Regions from separate parts of the Methylobacterium sp. J-072 genome, predicted to be linked through region 3. Evidence: predicted binding sites of a transcription regulator. Region 3 holds the regulator's gene; each other region holds the start of a gene.
What was found. Region 3 encodes PhoB, which activates phosphate uptake and scavenging genes when phosphate is short. Its sites were predicted from a motif close to TGTCATNNANCTGTCAT; they were not measured.
Positions count from the first base shown of each region.

Region 1: the regulator PhoB is predicted to act here: its motif matches at 3,198-3,214, upstream of MKK67_RS24570 (CorA family divalent cation transporter).
Region 2: the regulator PhoB is predicted to act here: its motif matches at 3,199-3,215, upstream of MKK67_RS24290 (esterase-like activity of phytase family protein).

Region 1 is NZ_JAKSYK010000192.1:172,163-177,046, reverse strand. Features, by position in the region: gene MKK67_RS24585 (prephenate dehydrogenase) at 143-961, shown strand; gene groL (chaperonin GroEL) at 1,037-2,680, opposite strand; gene groES (co-chaperone GroES) at 2,753-3,043, opposite strand; gene MKK67_RS24570 (CorA family divalent cation transporter) at 3,255-4,241, shown strand; gene MKK67_RS24565 (methyl-accepting chemotaxis protein) at 4,438-4,884, shown strand, end outside.
Region 2 is NZ_JAKSYK010000192.1:107,835-112,718, reverse strand. Features, by position in the region: gene thiS (sulfur carrier protein ThiS) at 1-153, shown strand, start outside; gene MKK67_RS24300 (thiazole synthase) at 156-959, shown strand; gene MKK67_RS24295 (thiamine phosphate synthase) at 956-1,582, shown strand; gene MKK67_RS24290 (esterase-like activity of phytase family protein) at 1,590-2,945, opposite strand; gene MKK67_RS24285 (peptidase domain-containing ABC transporter) at 3,335-4,884, shown strand, end outside.
Region 3 is NZ_JAKSYK010000174.1:66,097-70,980, reverse strand. Features, by position in the region: gene MKK67_RS20240 (protein-disulfide reductase DsbD family protein) at 1-1,888, shown strand, start outside; gene phoB (phosphate regulon transcriptional regulator PhoB) at 1,902-2,597, opposite strand; gene phoU (phosphate signaling complex protein PhoU) at 2,773-3,495, opposite strand; gene pstB (phosphate ABC transporter ATP-binding protein PstB) at 3,811-4,626, opposite strand; gene pstA (phosphate ABC transporter permease PstA) at 4,711-4,884, opposite strand, start outside.

The DNA.
Region 1 (4,884 bases), on a different contig from region 3:
CCACCATGCCAAGCTTGCTCCGCACCGGATCGTATTACCCGCCGCTCCCATAGCGGCGGCCTGCTTATCATGCCCAACCGCTGCGTCGTCGGCGGTTGCTCCTGTTCATGATCCGCCGACCTCGCGCCTGCCCGAGGTCCCCGTGTCATCCTCCCACATCACTCAGCTCCGCCCGGCCATCGGGATCATCGGCTTCGGCGCCTTCGGTCGCCTGATCGCCCGGCACCTCGCGCCGCATGGGGCGTTACGCGTCTACGATCCGCGCCCGGCTGAGCCCGATTCCGAGACCTACGGTGCCGTGCGGACCGGCCTTGAAGCGGCCGCACGCTGCCCGATCGTCATCCTCGCCGTTCCGGTTTCCCGCTTGGCCGAGGTCGTGGCCGCGATAGCCCCGCATCTCCGGCCGGGAACGCTGGTGGTCGATGTCGGCTCGGTGAAGATGCGGCCCGTCGCGATCATGCGGGCGGGATTGCCGGCCGGCGTCGAGATCCTCGGCACCCATCCCCTGTTCGGAACCCAGAGTGCCGTCGACGGGATAGCCGGCCTGAAGATCGCCGTGTGTCCGGTCTCGGGACGGCGGGGGCGTCGTGCCGCGGCCTTCCTTCGGAAGGTGCTGAAGCTCAAGGTGATCGTCACGACGCCGGAAGCCCATGACCGCGAGGCCGCAGCCGTTCAGGGCCTGACCCATCTGATCGCGCGGGTGCTCGTCGCTATGGAGCCGCTTCCCACGCAGATGACCACACGAAGCTTTTCACTGCTCATGCAGGCGGTCGACATGGTCCGGCATGACGCGCCCGAAGTCTTCGAGGCGATCGAGCGGTCGAACCCGTTTGCCGCGGAGGTCCGCCAGCGCTTCTTCAAACTCGCCGCGCAGGTCGAGGCCGATCTCGCCCGGGACGACGATGCCCTGGCCCCCAGACAGCCGTCCATGACGATCGCCCGGTCTCACGCCGGAGCGTGAAAGGATCGGACCGCCCAACGGAAAAGGGGCCGCCTCGCGGCGACCCCTTTCCTCGTCTCGCTGGTTGGCTTGGACTTAGAAGTCCATGCCGCCCATGCCGCCGCCGCCCGGCATCGCGGGGGCGCCGCCATCCTTCTTCGGTGCGTCGGCGACCATGGCCTCGGTGGTCACCAGCAGGCCGGCGACCGAAGCCGCGTCCTGCAAGGCGGTGCGCACGACCTTGGCCGGGTCGACGATGCCGGCCTGGATCATGTCGACATACTCTTCGGTCTGGGCGTTGAAGCCGTAGGTCTCCGAAGAGGTGTTGTCGGTGATCTTGCCGACGACGATCGAGCCTTCGACGCCCGCGTTCTGGGCAATCTGACGGATCGGCGCCTCAAGGGCCTTCAGCACGATCTTGATGCCGGCCTGGACGTCCGGAACGTCGGACTTCAGCTCGGCGACCGCCTTCTTGGCGCGCAGCAGCGCGGTGCCGCCGCCCGGGACGATACCCTCTTCCACCGCAGCGCGGGTGGCGTTGAGGGCGTCGTCGACGCGGTCCTTCTTCTCCTTGACCTCGACCTCGGTCGCGCCGCCGACGCGGATCACCGCGACGCCGCCCGCGAGCTTGGCCAGACGCTCCTGGAGCTTCTCGCGGTCGTAATCCGAGGTGGTCTCCTCGATCTGCGCCTTGATCTGCGAGATCCGGCCCTCGATGTCCGCCTTCTCGCCGACGCCGTCGATGATCGTGGTGGTCTCCTTCTCGATCCGCACCCGCTTGGCGCGGCCGAGCATCGTGAGCGTCACGTTCTCGAGCTTGATGCCGAGATCCTCGGCGATCATCTGGCCCTTCGTGAGGATCGCGATGTCTTCCAGCATCGCCTTGCGGCGATCACCGAAGCCCGGCGCCTTCACGGCCGCGACCTTCAGGCCGCCGCGGAGCTTGTTGACGACGAGGGTGGCGAGCGCCTCGCCCTCGATGTCCTCGGCGATGATCAGCAGCGGCTTGCCGGTCTGGACCACGGCCTCGAGCACCGGCAGCATCGCCTGCAGCGAGGACAGCTTCTTCTCGTGGATCAGGATGTACGGATCCTCGAGCTCGGCGACCATCTTCTCCGCGTTGGTGATGAAGTACGGGGAGAGATAACCACGGTCGAACTGCATGCCCTCGACGACGTCGAGCTCGGTCTCGGCGGTCTTGGCCTCCTCGACCGTGATCACGCCCTCGTTGCCGACCTTCTGCATGGCGTGGGCGATCATCTCGCCAATCTCCTTGTCGCCATTGGCGGAGATCGTGCCGACCTGGGCGACCTCGTCGGAGGTCGAGACCTTCTTGGCGCGGGCGACGATGTCCTTCACGGCGGCGGCGGTGGCGAGGTCGATGCCGCGCTTCAGATCCATCGGGTTGATGCCGGCGGCGACGTACTTGGCGCCCTCGCGGACGATCGCCTGGGCCAGCACGGTCGCGGTGGTGGTGCCGTCACCGGCGATGTCGTTGGTCTTCGAGGCCACTTCGCGCACCATCTGGGCGCCCATGTTCTCGAACTTGTCGGCGAGCTCGATCTCCTTGGCGACGGTGACGCCGTCCTTGGTGATGCGCGGGGCGCCGAAGCTCTTCTCGATCACGACGTTGCGGCCCTTCGGGCCCAGCGTCACCTTCACCGCGTCGGCGAGGATGTCGACGCCGCGCAGCATCTTATCGCGGGCGTCGGCGGAGAAACGAACGTCTTTCGCTGCCATGGTTTGCCTCTTGTGGTTGGATTGAACCCCAAGGCCTCGGACGGCCTCAAAGGGCTGGGACGGGTGATCCGATCAGAGGGCGACGACGCCCATGATGTCGGATTCCTTCATGATCAGGAGGTCCTGACCGTCGATCTTGACCTCGGTGCCGGACCACTTGCCGAACAGGACGCGGTCGCCGGCCTTGACGTCGAGCGCGTTGACGCGGCCCTGCTCGTCGCGCGCGCCGGGCCCGACGGCGACGATCTCGCCCTCTTGCGGCTTCTCCTTGGCGGTATCCGGAATGATGATGCCGCCCTTGGTCTTCTCCTCGCTCTCGATGCGACGAACGACCACGCGGTCGTGCAGCGGACGGAACTTCATGAGCTGCCCTCTTGCTTCAAGTCTGCAGTTGGCGTTGATGCGGCCGGCGAGGCCGCCTCCGAGCCGGACTGTTAGCACTCTGTCTTGGCGAGTGCCAATGACGGCGGCGAGATAGCCCTCGCGCGGTTTCGAGTCAATGCTGTCGCACCCGCCCGCGACCGTGCGATGACGGGGCATCGGCCCCATTTTCCCCCATGGATAACGCGTTTTCATGCTGAGCCTGCACGGACCCGAGGGCGCGGTGACGCCCGACCCGGGCGGCCCGATCCCCGGCAACGCCGTCTGGCTCGACCTCAAAGATCCGAGTTCCGAGGAGGCCGCCGCCGTCGAGGCCGCGACGGGCCTGCGCGTGCCCTCTCGGGCCGCCCTGTCGGAGGTGGAATCCTCCAGCCGGCTGCGGCGGGTGAAGGGCGGCCTGTCGCTGTCGACGCCGATGATCACCTTCGAGCGCAGCGACTCGCAGCTGAAGCCGCTGGGTTTTCTCCTGTCGAAGGACCACCTCGTCACCATCCGGTTCCACGACCTGCGCGCGATCGACTCCTCCGAGAAGCGGATCGCCGACGGCGACGGCAGCGTGACCCCGAGCGAGATCTTCCTGGTGATCCTGGAAGAGCTGGTCGACAGCCTCGCCGACGCCCTGGAGGACATGGCCACCGAACTCGACCAGCTCTCCACCCGAATCTTCGACTTCGACGTGCGCGGCGCGAACCGGCGACGGCTGGAGAGCCCGCCGCCGCGCCGCCGCGATCTGGCGCTGCGGCGGATCCTGCGCGGGATCAGCAACCGCGGAAAGGTCTTGGGTAAGATCCGCGCCAGCCTGCTCGGGCTGGAGCGAATCGTGCCGTTCGTGTCGGCCGCCTGCGACGGCCTGGGGTTGCCCGAGGACGGACGCTTCGAGACGATCCGGCGGGATATCGACTCCCTGGACGAGTTCGAGACGCGGCTTGCAGAGAACGTCCAGTTCCTCCTCGACGCGACGCTGGGGCTCATCAACATCGAGCAGAACAACGTTTTCCGCGTGCTCACGGTCGTGTCGGTGGTGGGCGTGCCGCCGACGCTGATCGCGTCGATGTACGGCATGAATTTCAAGCACATGCCGGAGCTGGACTGGGCCTACGGCTATCCCTACGCCCTCGGTCTGATCTTATTCAGCGCTCTGGCGCCGATCGTTTATTTCCGGATACGCGGGTGGTTCTGATATTCGCCAATCAATACAGACCGGTCCAAGTGATTGAAGGGTCAAGAACCAAATACACGTTTCATCGGCTATAGATCTTCGGATTGAATATCTTTCTGCGTATCCAATATTGCGGAAACTATCGAAACGCCGCCAAATTAGTCGAAAATTAACGCCGTCTCGGATACGTGCTTAATCGAGCAGCGTGGGCACTAAAATGTTCAAAAGATCCGTATATAGCGAGTCGCAGGCCAAGCTGGACGCCCTGGATCGATCGCTGGCGATCATCGAATTTTCGATGGACGGCAAGGTCATCGCCGCAAACCAGAATTTTCTGGATCTGATGAAGTACTCCTTGGCGGATGTACACGACAAGCATCATCGTATTTTCGTCGATGCCGCCTATGCTCAGAGCACTGAATACGCGGAGTTCTGGGCGAAGCTGAAAGGCGGCCACTACGTCACCGGCGAGTTCCTGCGACTCGGCAAGGATGGCGCGGAGGTCTGGCTGGAAGCGACCTACAATCCCATCCTCGACGCCCGCGGCCAGCCGGTGAAGGTGGTCAAGTTCGCCTCCGACATCTCGGCCAAGAAGAACCAGATCGACCGCCTGATGTCGATGATCGACAATATGCCGGTCGCGGTGATGACGGCCGATCCGCGC
Region 2 (4,884 bases), on a different contig from region 3:
TTCCGGGTCGAGGCCGAGGAGACCGGCATCGAGAGCCCGCAGGGCGTCGCCATCGCGCTGAACGGCCGCGTGCTGCGCCGCCGGGACTGGGACGAGACGCCCGTCGCCGAGGGCGATCGCGTCGAGATCGTCCGCGCCATGCAGGGAGGTTGACCATGGACCAGATCGTCACGCCGCTGCGCCCCGAGGCCGACGCGGACCGCTTCACCGTCGCCGGGGTTGAGCTGTCCTCGCGGCTGTTCATCGGCACCGCCGGCTACCCGACCCAGGCGATCATGCGCGACGCCGTCGCGGTCTCCGGGGCCGAGGTGGTCACCGCCTCGATCCGCCGGGTCTCGCTTCAGGGCCACGGCTCCGACACCGTGCGCATCCTCAAGGGAAAGCGGTTCCTGCCCAACACCGCCGGCTGCGAGACCGCCCGCGACGCGATCATGACCGCGGAGCTCGCCCGCGAGGCGCTCGACACCACCTGGATCAAGGTCGAGGTGATCGGTGACCGCGAGACCCTCTACCCGGATGTGGCCGAGCTGATCGAGGCCTGCCGCCACCTCGTGGATTCGGGCTTCGTGGTCCTGCCCTATTGCAACGACGATCCGGTGGTCTGCCAGCGCCTGGAGGATCTCGGCTGCGCCGCGATCATGCCGATGGGCTCGCTGATCGGCTCCGGCATGGGCGTGGCCAACCCGGCCAATATCGAGCTGATCTGCCGCCGGGCCGGCGTGCCGGTGATCGTCGATGCCGGCATCGGCACGGCCTCCGACGCGGTCATCGCCATGGAGCTGGGCGCGGCCGCTTGCCTGATCAACACCGCCATCGCCAAGGCCGACGACCCGGTGCGGATGGCCCGCGCCATGGGCCGGGCCGTCGAGGCGGGCCGCGACGCGTATTGCGCCGGCCGGATCCCGCGCCGCGGCCGGGCCGACCCGTCGAGCCCACAGCTCGGCCTCGTCGGTTCGTGAGACCGCTGCCGTCCCGCCTGCTCGCGGTGACGGACCGGCACGGGCAGTCCCGTCCCCTGGCCGACACCGTGCAGGCGGTTCTCGACGGCGGCGCCCGCTGGGTCTGGTTCCGCGACCGTGATCTGGATCCGGAAGCACGGCGGCAGCTCGGCACGGATGTCGCCGCCCGGACGCGCGCCGCCGGCGCGTTCCTGACGGTCGGCGGCGATGTCGCGCTGGCCCGCGCGCTCGGCGCCGACGGCGTGCATCTCGGCGGCGGAAGCGGGCCGGAGGCGATCGCAGCGGCGCGCGAGGTTCTGGGACCCGGCGCGCTGATCGGTGTCTCGGTCCACACGCCCGCCGAGGCGGAGATCGCTGCCGCGGCCGGCGCCGACTATGTCACGTTGAGCCCGATCTACCCCACCGCCAGCAAGCCCGGCTACGGCCCGGCCCTCGGCCCGGAGGGCATCGCCGCTTCCCGGCGCACCGGCCTGCCGGTGGTCGCCTTGGGCGGTATCACGGTCGACCGCATTCCCGCGTGTCGGGACGCGGGCGCAGCTGGCGCCGCCGTGATGGGCGGGCTGATGCGCGCCGCCGATCCGGCCGCCGTAGCCCGCGCCTTCCTGGCCGCGTGGGCCGGGTGACCCGCTGCTACTGGGCCGCCAGGAATTCCCCGACATCGAGCAGCACGAACTCGTTGTCGTCCGCCTTCGCCGGGTCGCGGCTCGCCGAGTAGGGCAGGTTGTTGTCGTTGCCGATGATGATGTGCGTAGCATCGACCCGGTCGACGTTCTCGATGGTGAAGAACGGGAAGGCGAGGGCGCCGTCGGTCAGCGGCTTGCGGGCGAGATGCTGCGGATCGGCGATGTGCAGCAGGTCGATCGCGCCGATCTTGCGCACCGGGCTGCCGACATTCCCCTCGTTCATCTCGATCTTGAACACGCGCTTGAACTTGGCCGGCGTCGCGAAGCAATCCGGGCGCTTCTCCCCGGCCGGGCAGGCGCGGTCGGTGGTGCCCTCGTTGTCGTCGCGCTCGATGATGAGGCCGTGGGTCGCGTCGATCAGGTTGAAGTCGCCGATGGCGTTGCCGTTGGCCTCCAGCACGTATCTCCAGGAGCGCCCGGTCCAGCGCGCGCCGGCGACGTCGAATTCGAGGATGCGCAGGAAGGGGCGGCCGTCGGAATCCTGCTCGAACGCCTTCTTGTCGGCGTCCCAGACCGGCCCTTCGAGGAGCGGATAGAGGAATTTGCCGTCCGGCGAGGCGGCCATGCCCTCGAAACCCTTCGAGCGGCGGATCTCGAAGGCCACGGTGCCGCCCGGGACGCCGGGCGTCGTCACCGCGACATGGTCGGGCGAGCGCAGCACCTTTCCGTCGAGCTGCGTCTCGAACACCGCCTCGACCCGGCCGGTCTTGTCGGCGCGGATCAGGTAGGGGCCGAACTCGTCGCCGATCCAGATCTTGTCGCCGACGAACTGAAAGCTCTCGGTGTCGAAGTCGGACCCGGTCAGGTAGCGGGTCGTGGTCGCCTCGTTGGCGATCCGGAACGGCACGCGCTTGTCGGGATCGCGCAGGAACACGGTGCCCAGCCGCTCCACCGTGCCGGCCCTCCAGTTCATGCGGTAATGGTTGAGGTACAGCATGGCGTCCGGCGAATTCGCCTTCGCGCCGAAGCCATTGTCGGTGATGACCCAGAACGTGCCGTCCGGCATCCGCTTGATGCCGGAATGGCCCTGGAGCGGGACGCCCGCCAGGGGCAGCTTCACGCCGGTGGGCCGGCCGTCATCCAGGATCTCGACGGTGCCGGGCTGATCGACCCGCCGGCCGGTGGTAAATTTGCCGGTCACCTTCAGGTCCGCCGGCACATCGGCAGGCGGCGCAACGAAGCTCAGGGCTGGCAGGACGACATGGCCCGCCAAGGTGGCTGGATAAAGGGTCTCGGCGGATGCGCCCGTGACGAGACTGAGGCAGGTCGAGACGAGCAGGGCCGAAAAGCAGGGCGAACGCATCGTGGCAGGATCCAGCGAGGAAGATCCGCCCCATGGCAGAGCCATGCGTCACGTCGGTGACACCGCTGGATGAGCCCCGCACCCATGATGTCAGCACAACGCCACGTGCAAGACGTGACGCACCCGCTTCCGCGTGCGCGTCATCGTCCCGCGCGTCTAGGGCACCGAAAGGGCCGCCGGAGGCGGCAATCCAGAGCCGGCGACGGTGCAAGAGCCTGGTCCACCTGCGATTCTGGATCCCGGGCTCCGCTGCGCGACGCCGGGATGACAGGGTCGGCGCTCCGGCACCCCGGCAGCTCCCGAGCATCCGAGAGGAGGGTCTTTCATTCGCCAGGGGACGGGTCGTCAGCACCAAGAATGTATGCCTCAATCCGCGCCCGATTCGGGGGATGGCTTTGCAGGCAGACCGATCGTCCTTTGGCTGGCGCTGGCTCGGCCGCGCCCTCGCGTTGCGCCGGGGACAGGTCACCCGGCTGCTGCTCGCCATCGCGGCCGGATACGGGGTCGGGCTCGTCTTTCCGGTGGCGACCCAGCGGATCGTCGACGCGATCGTGGCCGGACAGGCGGACCTGCCGCTGCTCGGATTGGCGGTCCTCGCGATCCTGTCGATCGGCGCGGAGGTTTTGCTGACCGCATTCCGCGGTCGCCTGATCATCGCGCTCGCGGTCTTCCTCGACCGCCGGATGTCACGCCGGGTCTTCGCGCATCTGCTGCGGGTGCGGATCGACGGCGCCGGCTTCAAGTCCGGTGACATCCTGAACCACTTCCAGCAGATCACGAAGATCCGGGACTTCGTCCTGCATCAGGTGCCGAACACCGTGATCGATGCCGGCGGCGCGCTCGTCGCGTTCGGCCTCGTCTTCCACTACGACGTGGTCGTCGGAACCGTGCTCGTCCTCGCGGCGCCCGTCATCATCGTGGTTGCGAGCAATCAGATCAGCGGCATCTGGAAGTCCGCAAAAGCCTTCTACACAGCTCTGGGCGTCCGCGACGGCACCCTGGCGGAGAGCGTGCATGGCCTCCCCACGGTGAAGGCGCTCGCCCTCGAAGCCGGGCGCATGCGACGCTGGAATACGGTCACGGACACGACGCTCACCGAGCTGAGAGCCGTGATGGACCTGCAGCGGCGCTACGGGCTCCGGTCGCAGGCGGTCTCCCGGGCCATGACGCTGCTCGTGATCGGCGTCGGCTGCTGGCGCATCTATGGCGGACACCTGACGGTCGGTGAGTTCCTGGCGATCCAAGTGGTCTCGGCCCGAATCACCGGCCCGCTCCTGAGCAGCGCTGACATCCTGCGCATGTCCCAGGAGGTGAACGTCGCGCTCGGGGCGATCGGCGGCTTCCTCGACTTGCCGCGCGAGCGGGCGAACCGCCATCCACCCGTGCGCCGGATCGGCCCCGGCGGCATCCGGCTCGATCGGGTCTCACTGACCTATCCGGGCGCTGCGCAGCCGGCCCTGCAGGAGCTGAGCGTCACACTGCCGGAGCGCGGGATCGTCGCCATCGTCGGACGCAACGGCTCGGGCAAGTCGACCCTGCTGCGCATCTTGCTCGGCCTGCAGCGCGACTATACCGGCCGGGTCGAGCTGGGCGGCGCCGACCTGCGGGACTACGATCCCCGCTGGCTGCGGGGCCGAATCGGCACCGTGGACCAGGATACGGTGCTGTTCTCGGGAAGCGTGCGCGAGAACCTCGCCGCGCGGCGGCCGGACGCAGCGGCCCTCGACGCCGCGCTGGACTTCGCGGGGGTGCGGGCACTGGTGGAGAACCTGCCCGAGGGGCTCGAAACGCCGCTCGGGGAGGGCGGCCGGACCCTGTCGGGTGGTCAGCGCCAGCGCCTGTCCATCGCCCGGGCGGTGATCCGCAACCCGCCGGTGGCGCTGCTCGACGAGCCGACCGCCTTCCTCGATCCGGAAGCCGCCCTGGCGCTGGAGCGGAA
Region 3 (4,884 bases):
CGCGATCCAGTGGCCGGCGCCTGAGCGCATCGCGATCGCGACGCTGATGAATTACGGCTACGAGGGCGAGGTCACGCTGCTCGTGCCGGTCACGCCGCCGCCGAGCCTCGACCCGGCCGATCCGGTGCGGATCCAGGCCAAGCTGACCTATCTGGTCTGCGAGACCGAATGCGTGCCCGGCTCCGCCGATCTCGCCCTGACCCTGCCGGCGGGCGAGCCCCGGCCGGACGCGGGCCAGACCGCCCTGTTCGAGCGCGCCCGGGCCGCCCTGCCCGCCCCGGCGCTCTGGCCTGTGCGCCTCTCGAGCCAGGGCGACACGCTGCAACTCGATTTTGCCGCGGCCGGCCTCAAGCCCGAGACCATCAAGGGCGTGGCCTTCTTCCCCTATTCCGAGACCGCGATCGACAACGCCGCCGCCCAGGTGATGGCGATCGACGAATCCGGCCTGCATCTCACGCTCGCCCGGAGCAACCCGGCCGAGCCGGCACCGGCCGCCCTGCCGGGGGTGCTGACCGTCGAGGAGGCGACCGGCGCCGGCACGCATCGCCTCGCCTTCGCGTACGGGGACGAGCCGGTCCCGCCGGCCTCGGCGGTGGCGGCCGAGACCTTGGCGACGCCGCCGCCCACCCCCGCGTTCGACGCGCTGACGCTGGCGACCGCGGCCGGGCTCGCCTTCCTCGGCGGCCTGATCCTCAACCTGATGCCCTGTGTCTTCCCGGTCCTGTCGATCAAGGTGCTTGGCCTTGTGCGGCACGCGGGCGAGAGCGCCGCCCGGGTCCGGCTGCACGGCCTCGCCTACACAGCCGGCGTGCTGGCGAGCTTCCTCGGGCTGGCCGGTCTGTTGCTCGCCCTCAAGGGCGGCGGGGCGGCGATCGGCTGGGGATTTCAGTTGCAATCGCCGGCCGTGGTGGCCGGGCTTGCTTACTTACTTCTCGCGATGGGCTTGAGCCTGTCGGGTGTGTTCCATCTCGGCGGGCGTCTCGCCGGCCTCGGCGACGGGCTGGCCCGGCGCTCGGGGCTCAGCGGTTCGTTCTTCACGGGCGTCCTCGCGACCCTGGTGGCGACCCCCTGCACGGCGCCGTTCATGGGCTCGGCGGTGGGCTTTGCCCTGACGCAGAGCGCCGGCGTCGCCCTCGCGGTGTTCGCGAGCCTCGGGCTCGGCCTCGCCCTGCCCTTCCTGGCGCTCACCCTGTGGCCGCCGGCCCTGCGGGCGCTGCCGCGGCCGGGCGCCTGGATGGAGACCCTGAAGCAGGTCCTGGCCTTCCCGGTCTACGCCACGGTGGCGTGGCTGGTCTGGGTCCTGGCGCAGCAGGTCGGTCCGCAGGGGCTGCTCGCCGCGCTGATCGGCCTGGTGCTGGTGGGCTTCGCCGCCTGGGCCTGGGAACACGGGCGCGCTACGGCTCCGCGGGTCGGGCGGATCGTCCAAGGGCTTGCAGCGCTGACGATCGTGGCTGTCGCGGCGCTCACCCTGACCCTCGACCGCGACCGGGCCGCCCCAGCTGCCCAAGCGGCCGCCAACGGCATCGAGCCGTTCACCCAGGCCCGCCTCGACACCCTGGTGAACGAGCACCGGCCGGTCTTCGTGAACATGACCGCTGCGTGGTGCATCACCTGCGCGGTCAACGAGACGACCTCGCTCTCGACCAAGGCGGTGCGGACAGCGATGGCGGACAGGGGTGTCACCTACCTAATGGGCGACTGGACCAACCAGAACCCCGAGATCACCCGCCTCCTGGAGACGCACGGGCGCAGCGGCGTGCCGCTGTACCTGCTCTACACGGGGACCGGCGAGCCGCAGGTGCTGCCGCAGATCCTCACCGAGGGGACGGTTCTGTCGGCCCTGGAGATGGTGCCGGCTGCCGGCAAGAACGCGGCGCTGGTCCGCTGACCGGAACGGCGCGCTAGGCTTCCAGCAAAAACGTCTCGTCGAAAGCGTAGCCCGAGCCTCGAACCGTGCGGATCGGGTCGGCCTGCCGCGGGGCGTTGAGCGCCTTGCGCAGGCGCCCGACATGCACGTCCACGGTGCGCTCGTCGATATAGACGTCGTGGCCCCAGACCCCGTCGAGGAGCTGCTCGCGGGAGAAGACCCGGCCAGGCGCCAGCATCAGGAATTCGAGCAGCCGGAACTCGGTCGGGCCGAGATGGAGTTCCTCGCCGGCGCGGCGGACCCGATGGCCGGTGCGGTCGAGCTCGATGTCGCCCGCTGCCAGACGATCCGCCACATGGGAGGGCTTGGCCCGGCGCAGCAGCGCCCGCACCCGGGCGAGCAGCTCCGGGACCGAGAACGGCTTGACGATGTAGTCGTCGGCACCCGTGCCGAGGCCCCGGACCCGATCGCCCTCCTCGCCCCGGGCGGTGAGCATGATCACCGGTAGCCGCTCGGTCTCGCGCCGGGCCCGGATGCGGCGGCACAGTTCGATCCCCGAGAGGCCCGGCAACATCCAGTCGAGCAGAACGAGATCGGGCGTGCGCTCGGCCAGAAGCAGCTCCGCGTCGTCGCCGCGCGTGGCGGAATCCACCAGAAAACCCTCGGCTTCGAGGTTGTAGCGCAGCAGGGTGGTCAGGGCCTCCTCGTCCTCGACGATCAGGACTTGCATGCTCACGTTCGATAACCTGTTCCGTAGACGGCACCGGACGGCTCGCCCGCGCCGGATCGCCCGGACGGGACGATGGTGCGGCAGACGCCGCGCTCCCTCAACCCGCCCGCGCCCTCAATCTGACTCTGCCCCACAGGAGGATTGCGCGCTGCCCGGACGCAACGCGGTCCGCGGGTCACGGGGCCGTGGCGGCGGGGCCGACCGTCGCGTAATTCGACGCATCGTTCTTCGGCCGCTCACCCGCCAGCGTCTCGCCGGTGGCGAGGTAGTGGATCGTCTCGGCGATGTTGGTGGTGTGGTCGCCGATCCGCTCGACGTTCTTGGCGCAGAACAGCAGATGCGTGCAGAACGAGATGTTGCGCGGATCCTCCATCATGTAGGTCAGGAGTTCGCGGAACAGCGAATTGTACAGGGCGTCGATCTCGCCATCCCGTTCCCAGACATCGTAGGCGGCCTTGACGTCGCGGCTGGCATAGGCGTCCAGGATGTCCTTGAGCTGCGCCTCGGCGAGGTCGCTCATGTGGCGCACGCCGAGCACGATCTTCTGGGCGGGCGCCTGATCGGAGATCGCGACGACGCGCTTGGCGACGTTCTTGGCGAGGTCGCCGATCCGCTCGAGGTCGCCGGAGACGCGGATCGCCGAGATGGTCTCGCGCAGGTCGATCGCCAGCGGCTGGCGCCGGGCGATGAGCAGCACGGCCCGCTCCTCGATATCGCGCTGGAGCGCGTCGAGCCGCTTGTCTGCGAGGATCACCGCCTGGGCGAGGGTGTCGTCCCGGCGAACCAGGGCGTCGGTCGCCTCGGCGGCCATCTTCTCGGCGACGCCGCCCATCTCGGAAATCGAGCGGCGGAGGTCATCCAGGTCGGTGTCGTAGGAGCTGACGATATGGCCGGGCATGGTGGATCCTTCGATGGCGTCCCGCAAACCTTGATCCGCGAGGTCTGGCGGAAACCCGCCGCTCCGAGCACGGATACCGCGGCGCGTTCCCCGGTATCCAATCCCTTGCGCAGTCTAGGACATAAGACGGAGAGTTGAGGATCGATGTCCCAAACCCAACACCCAACCACAATCGGCTGAACCAAGCCGATGTTCCCGGATCAACGCAGCATGTTCCGGAGCCGCACCGGCAGCCTTGCGATCGGGCGCGGCTCCAAGTCTTGTGGGCGGCATCCGAATGGGCGCCGGAACGGTACTCTACTTTACGGCGAATGCTTAGCCGAAGCGACCGGTGATGTAATCCTGCGTCCGCTGCTCGACAGGATTCATGAACATCCGGTTGGTCGGGCCGAACTCGATCAGTTCACCGAGATACATGAAGGCGGTGAACTGCGAGATGCGCGCCGCCTGCTGCATGTTGTGGGTCACGATGACGATGGTGAATTCGTCGCGCAGCTGCTCGATCAACTCCTCGATGCGGCCGGTGGAGATCGGGTCGAGCGCCGAGGTCGGCTCGTCGAACAGGATCACCTCCGGGCTCTGGGCCACGGTGCGCGCGATGCACAGGCGCTGCTGCTGTCCGCCCGAGAGCCCGGTGCCGGCCTGGCGCAACTTGTCCTTGACCTCATCCCAGAGGGCGGACTTGCGCAAAGCCTGCTCCACCCGCCCGTCGAGTTCGGATTTCGGCAGCTTCTCGTAGAGACGCAGCCCGAAGGCGACGTTGTCGTAGATCGACATCGGGAACGGCGTCGGCTTCTGGAACACCATGCCGATGCGCGCGCGCAACTCGTTCAGGTCGACGGAGGGGTCGAGCACGTTCTGGCCGTCGAGCAGGATCTGCCCCTCGGCCCGCTGCTCCGGGTAGAGGCTGTAGATCCGGTTGAAGCAGCGCAGCAGGGTGGACTTGCCACAGCCGGACGGTCCGATCAAAGCCGTGACCTGCCGGTCGTGGAAGTTGATGTCGACGTTCTTCAGCCCGTGGAAGCTGCCGTAGTAGAAGTTCAAACCCTTCACGGCGATCCGGACCGCCCCGCCCTCGTTGGCGTGGTTGCGGGTGAGATCGACCGTGGGGATCGCGGAGGCGGCGTTCATCGTCGTGTCCTCGAGAAGGGTCTCAAAGCATCAGCCCGAAAGGTGGCTTCCGGCTTTCGGGAAAGATGATGCAAAACCAGACGTCTAGCGCGACATCTGCGGCTTGATGACGAGACGGGCGATGATCGACAGCACCAGGATCGTCGCGGTGATCAGGAGCGCCCCGGCCCAGGCGAGGCTCTGCCAGTTCGGGTAGGGCGAGAGGGCGAACTGGTAGATCATCACCGGCAGGTTCGCGACGCCGCCCATCAAGTCGGG